Regions from separate parts of the Planococcus antarcticus DSM 14505 genome, predicted to be linked through region 2. Evidence: riboswitches for the same ligand, from Rfam matches in the RefSeq annotation. Region 2 holds a riboswitch; the other holds the start of a gene.
What was found. Region 2 has a riboswitch for preQ1 ahead of queF (preQ(1) synthase). Riboswitches for the same ligand answer to the same signal wherever they lie in the genome.
Positions count from the first base shown of each region.

Region 1: another riboswitch for preQ1. It lies ahead of queC (7-cyano-7-deazaguanine synthase QueC); the one in region 2 lies ahead of queF (preQ(1) synthase).

Region 1 covers NZ_CP016534.2:1,399,452-1,402,868, forward strand. The annotation lists gene queE (7-carboxy-7-deazaguanine synthase QueE) at 186-893, opposite strand; gene queD (6-carboxytetrahydropterin synthase QueD) at 890-1,315, opposite strand; gene queC (7-cyano-7-deazaguanine synthase QueC) at 1,312-1,977, opposite strand; PreQ1 riboswitch class I at 1,984-2,027, opposite strand; gene BBH88_RS07045 (NADP-dependent oxidoreductase) at 2,147-3,085, shown strand; gene BBH88_RS07050 (universal stress protein) at 3,136-3,417, opposite strand, start outside.
Region 2 covers NZ_CP016534.2:268,780-272,196, forward strand. The annotation lists gene BBH88_RS01455 (endonuclease/exonuclease/phosphatase family protein) at 1-606, shown strand, start outside; gene BBH88_RS01460 (queuosine precursor transporter) at 651-1,304, opposite strand; gene queF (preQ(1) synthase) at 1,317-1,811, opposite strand; PreQ1 riboswitch class I at 1,908-1,955, opposite strand; gene BBH88_RS01470 (phosphotransferase family protein) at 2,451-3,386, shown strand.

The DNA.
Region 1 (3,417 bases), 1.1 Mb from region 2:
GGTTTGTTAACTGGAAAATTTGAGCATAGGACCAACTATTTAAATCGCTTGCAATGTACTGTTAGCTTTGCACCGGCACGTCTAAGGACTAAGCTGAGCAAAAAGTGAGGTATTCTTCGCCTAGCTTCTTGCGGGAGCTATGCCGAAAGCGGCCGAAGCGGTGAGAAATGTGAGTTTATTCAAGTTTAAACGCCGCGTTTATTGCCCCATACCAAGGTATGCAATTGCGGCAATACCTTGGCGTCGTTCATGATCGGGGATTGTACATGGTAATCGATTAATTGTTCATAGCGTTGCAACAAATCAGCAACCAGTTGCGTGTCGTCTGTTGTTGCTGTGTCCTCATTTCCCGTCTGGAGGAAGAACGGAACAGTTGGGTAGCGCAAGTGAAGCCTTTCTGCATAAGTAAAGTCATCCTGATCAAAAACTACAACCTTTAAACTAACGTTAGCGCTTTGCAGTTTCTCGATAAATAAATCCAGTTTGATATAATCCGTTTTCATTCCAGAACTGGGTGGTTTGGGTGACAAGGTAATATCATCGATTTCCGTCAGCCATTCCTGCCAGATAGAGGCTTGTGTTTCAACGGCAACTTTCCAGCCTTGCTGATGACATAGCTCGACCAATTCGCCGATGCCTTTATGGAGAGCAGGATTGCCGCCTGATATGGTAACGTGTGAAAACGCGGCACCGCCAGTTTGAATCAGCTCTTCAACAATCTCTTTCGGCTGCCTGGAAATGCTGGTACCTGTTCCGTCCCAGGTGAATTTTGAATCGCACCAGGAACAGGAATAATCGCATCCCGCTGTGCGCACGAACATGGTTTTTTGTCCCATGACCATGCCCTCACCTTGTATGGTCGGACCGAATATTTCCATTACAGGAATTCTCATGACAGCTCCCCCTTGCGCGGACGGAATACCACATAGCTTGTCGGCGTTTCACGGACGATGACCTGTAGGCAATGCGGCCGGTTGCTTCTCATTTCGAGGACTTGCTGAATCGACTGCCAAACCTGCTGGGCAAGAAGTTCAGTAGTCGGAAATTTATTTTTAAATTCAGGATGGTCGTTCAAGACGCTGTGGTCATATTTTTTATGAATCAATTCTTTCAATAATTTAAAATCAATTAGAAAACCGGTCGCATCAAGTTCATTGCCGCCGATGGTGATGTTGAGGTGGTACGTATGGCCGTGCATGACCTGGCATTTCCCTGCATCCTCGCTTGGAATAAAATGCGCTGCGGAAAAATGAAGGTCTTTATTGAGCTCGAATTGAAAGTCGTGAGCGGCTGTCGGATAAAATTGCTGCATCATTCAACAGCACCCGCCATTTTTTTCGACTTGTAGCGGGCAAGTCCTTCATTGCGCAATTTGCAGGCAGGGCATTCACCACAGCCGGTGCTCGGAATGCCGTTATAGCAGGTTAATGTTTTTTCCTGGACGAAATCAAGTGCGCCCAGAGTATCGGATAACTCCCATACATCGGCTTTATCGAGCCACATCAATGGGGTATGGATGATAAACTGTTTGTCCATCGCCAAATTCAATGTGACATTCAATGAGCGGATAAAGGTATCGCGACAATCGGGATAGCCGCTAAAATCCGTTTGGCTGACGCCGGTGATTAAATGCCGCGAACCGATCGCATCTGCGTAAACAGCTGCAAAAGATAGAAACAGGTGGTTTCTGCCCGGCACGAAAGTGGAAGGCAATCCGTCTTCTTCTGCTGTTATTGCAATGTCATCCCGCGTCAAGGCATTTGCAGACAATTGGTTGATTAAGCTCATATCCAATACCTTGAACGAAACGCCAAGTTCTTCGGCAATTTTTCGGGCACATTCGATTTCAGCCGAATGGCGCTGACCATAATCAAAAGTCACAGTTGCAACTTCCTTAAAGTTCATGATTGCCCAAAACAGGCAAGTGGTGCTGTCCTGTCCGCCACTGAAAACGACGACTGCTTTTTCATTCTTCATCTGAAACACTCCTTAGTTTTTTAGAGAGGGAGTTTGCGAACCTCTTTAAGCGAACAGGATTAATAATAACATATTGCAGAGCAAAAGAAGGACGTGAGCATAGGCTTGATTAATGTATACTATTTCTGAAATAGGGTATTATTGATAATAACGAAAGGGGAGATGCAATATGAAAGCGATAGTCATCGATAACTACGGCGGCAAAGAACAATTAAAAGAAAGACAAGTGGAAAAACCAGAGATTAGTGAAAACCAAGTGTTGGTTGAAATCCATGCCACTTCGATAAATCCAATTGACTGGAAATTGCGTGAAGGATATCTGAAGGACATGCTGCCGTGGGAATTTCCGATTATTTTAGGATGGGATGCAGCAGGTGTAATTGCTGAAGTCGGCACAAACATCAAGCATTTCAAAGTGGGAGACCGGGTATTCGCAAGACCCGCTACCACACGCCAGGGAACATATGCGGAATTTGTTCCAGTGGAAGAGAACCTGCTTGCCCATATGCCGGAAAGCATGACTTTTGAAGAAGGTGCGGCAATTCCGTTGGCTGGACTGACTGCCTATCAATGCCTTGTCGGCTTTGCGGAAGTAAAAAAAGGGGATAAGGTGTTGATTCACGCGGGAGCAGGGGGAGTCGGTAGCATGGCTATTCAAATCGCCAACAGTATCGGAGCCTATGTAGCGACGACGGCTAGTGATAAAAATGATGAAATGGTTAAATCCTTGGGAGCGAACCGGGTGATAAACTACCAAGAAGAGGATTTCAGCGAATTGCTGGAGAATTTCGATGCCGTACTAGACACTATGGGTGGAGAAATTTTGGACAAGAGCTTCAAAGTCCTGAAAAAAGGCGGGAAACTGATTTCAATTGCCGGCGAGCCTTCTGCTGAGAAAGCCGAGAAGCACGAAGTGAAAGCTAGCAGTTTTTGGTTGGATCCGAACGGCGAGCAATTGCAGAAGCTGGCCAATCTATTCGTATCCGGGGAAGTAAAACCTACAATCGGCCATGTTTTTGAATTTACCGAGCAGGGATTGAAGGACGCACATGAGTTGAGTGAAACCCATCATGCCCGTGGAAAAATCATCATCAAAATAAAATCTTAATAAAACATAAAAAAACCTTTCACTATTGTGAAAGGCTTTTTTATTTCGATTTAAAAGTTTTCAGGCTTACCTGATTTATCTTCTGAATAATATTCTGTCGGCGCATCGTCTTGAGATTCTTCTGTACGTACGACCAACACATCGCATTTAGCAGAACGGACAATGTGTTCAGAAACACTACCTATTAAGAAACGTTCAACAGCATTTAATCCTGTAGCTCCACAGATGATTAGGTCAGCTTCCACTTTTTGAGCTAAATCCCTTGAAATCATTGTTTTGGGAGACCCATAATCGACTACAATATTGACTTTTTCAACACCGCTAGCTAAGGC
Region 2 (3,417 bases):
GCCAACATGAATTTTGCGCCTGAAGATTCGGAACGGCCGAATCGCCAATACGGCAATATGATTTTAAGCAAGTACCCAATCAAATATGTAGATAATCATTTGCTGACCCAGGTGTATTGTCCTTTTGGCAACAATGAACAGCGAGGGATTTTAGAAACTGTCATTGAGGTCGATGGTATTTACTTGAGCGTGTTCAATACTCATTTGGCTTTAAAGGATGAAGAACTAGCCGTCAGTGTCGATGAAATTTTGGCAATTACAGGAAAAAGTCATTTTCCTCGGATCATTGCAGGAGACTTTAATGCCTCTTCCTCTAATGCCTACATGCAAAAGTTGAACAAGCATTTCCGAGACGCGTTCCTAAAAATGAAAAGAGGGGATGCCTACACATATCCTTCTACTTACGTGAACAAAGAGACAGATGAAGTTTTCTGGCCGGCGACGCGGATCGACTATATTTTAGCTGATAGTGAAGTGGATGTCGTTCAGGTAGCAGTTATTGAAACATCGGTTTCTGATCATTTGCCGATTGTGGCGGATATGATCTTGGTTAATGCTGAGGTAGGCGTAAAAGAACGCGTACAAAAAGCACGCGCAAGGGTTTAAGCAGTTGCTCTCATAGATTCATGTAACCACAAAAACCGGAAGCTCTACTCGAGAGCTTCCGGTTTTTGATGTCCATAAATTTGTTTGCCTGACAGCTGTTCGCGTCTGCATAACTTGACCAGCAAATAAACAAATGGCGTATCGGCCGCAGCCACTAACCACTTAAATACGTATTGGGTGGCAATCATACCGAGCAATGCACTGGTAGGCATAGTGCCGTAAAAAGCAATGGTGATAAAAATACTGGTATCTACCAATTGGCTGGCCATCGTTGAGGCGTTATTGCGCAGCCACAACCGAGATTCGCCATGCCGCTGTTTCAGCTTATGAAAAATAGTGACATCCAGGTTCTGGCTAATAAAATAAGAAACAAGACTCGCTAGGGTGACGCGGAAGCCTGCGGAAAAAATAGCTTCAAATGATTCCTGATCTGCAAAAAACGGAGCAGCCGGTAGGTGAATGGCGAAGAAAATGAAGGCCAATGCACAAAGCTGTGTGACGAATCCAGCCGTAACGGTTTGCCTTGCAGCCTCTTTGCCGTATACTTCAGCAATCGTATCGGTGATAGGAAACGTAAAGACGTAGACAATGACAGCAGCAGGCAAAACGGCCCACTCACTAATGCTGAACAACTTGACCGCTAAAATATTCGACAAGATCAAGAGGCCGACAAATGCACCATTCAAATAAAGTAACATATGCTAAACTCCTTATCGATTGGTAATCGTTTCAGGATTCATGTCGTGATTCATCATCCGGTACGATGCCATTTCTTCGTATTTTGTTCCTGGTTTGCCATGGTTTGTATAAGGATCAATCGACAAGCCGCCACGTGGCGTGAATTTTCCCCATACTTCAATATAACGAGGATCCATCAATTTGATTAAATCATTCATAATGATGTTAACCACATCTTCATGGAAATCTCCGTGGTTACGGAAGCTGAATAAATAAAGCTTCAGTGATTTGCTTTCTACCAGTTTTTGATCGGGAATAAAGCTCAGGTATATGGTAGCGAAATCTGGCTGTCCGGTTTGTGGACAAAGAGAAGTGAATTCAGGACAATTGAATTTCACAAAATAATCGCGGCTGTGCAGATTGTCGATCGGTTCCAAAATTTCTGGATCGTATTCAAATTTATACGCGGTGTTTTGATTGCCGAGCAATGATAAGTGATCGAGTGTGTCTTCGTTTCTTCCTGCCATGAAAATGGCCTCCTTTAGATAGCCGGCTTGGAAGAGGGTTATAAAAAACGGACAAAAGAAAAAGCCAAATCGCATGTGGATTTGGCTGAATTTCGACAATCCATAGTTTTTTATAGAGGGTGAAATGCTATGAACCTCTCCCGTTGCCGGGTTATTTATTTTTTCCTTATCTATCGTATAAGACTTGCTATTCGTTGTCAATCAGTCACTTTTTGCGAAATAACAGCAAGGAGGCATAGGCAAAGGTGAGGCGGTACACAATCATTGCAAGATTGAGCACATCAGTACACAAATTGAAAAGCTGCATAAGTTGAACTAGTGATTCCAGTATGTTGATATTCCGCAAACTAGCTCCAGTTTCGGGCCCACAGGACGTGGGTTCAAAGTATCCGGCTGGAGCGACTTCGTTTGCCCACCCTCATTGAGCTGAAAAAGCTATTTCTTTAGTTCAACTTGTATAGAAACCGTGTATTTTTCACCAAAGGTCTAATTTTTTTGTTTGGAGGTCTGTTGAAGTAGAACTCTTAAGAGAAGAACAATTTCTGTTTTTCAGCTTATTTGCCTCATTCCTAAATTATGGAATCCTTATTTGTTCATGGTACACTAGAGCTAAAAGGTAGTCAGAAAGGAGCGGCAAGGATGGCTAGAAACGAAGGGTCCGGATTGCAGGCGCAATCTGTGGAATGGGTAAAAACACAACTTGGAGATACAGCAGAGATAACAAGCGTCAAGCCGCTGGAAGGCGGGACTTCTTCCACTTTGTTTGAGCTGGCTGTTCAAGAAAATGGAAGCGCATACTCTTACGTTCTTCGGCTTTTTCATAAAGCGGATTGGCTGGAGAAAGAACCTGATTTAGCAAAGCATGAAGCAGATAGTCTGCAATTGGCTGAACAGGCTGGTCTTCTGGCCCCTCATTTAATTGCATACGATGAGACAGGTGACAGGAGCGGAATGCCTGCAGTTTTGATGACTAAAATGTCTGGATCTGTAGTGCTTCAACCGGTCAATGACGACAATTGGCTGGAGGGCTTGGCTGCAGCTTTAGCTAGACTCCATCAAACCGAACCAGCAGACTTTCCATACGAGTACTTTTCCTACAATGATGCGTTTTTGTTGGGAAAGCCAAAATGGTCTAAAGTGCAAAATGACTGGATGCGCGCTTTTTATATTGTAGCGGGAAGCCGTCCAGACGCTCGGGAATGTTTTATTCACCGGGATTTTCATCCAGCTAATGTGCTGTTTGAAAATGGCGAAATCAGCGCTATTGTAGACTGGGTGAATGCTTGTCGGGGGCCTGCAGGAATCGATGTCGGGCATTGCCGAGTCAATTTAGCTCAGCTTTACGGAATTTCTGTCGCCAACGATTTTTTAGCGGCTTATCAGCGACATGCGGGTAGTTCGTTCATTTACGATCCGTATTGGGATCTTGTTTCGCTGACGGATACGCTTGATGGTTCGCCTGTTGTTTATCCAGGGTGGAAAGTCTTTGGCATGACAGGGTTGTCCGATGAGTTGGTGCGTCACCGATTGGACGATTATTTACTGAGCCTACTGGACCGATTCGACGATTTTTAAACGACGGAACGCAGCGTTCAGTATACCACAG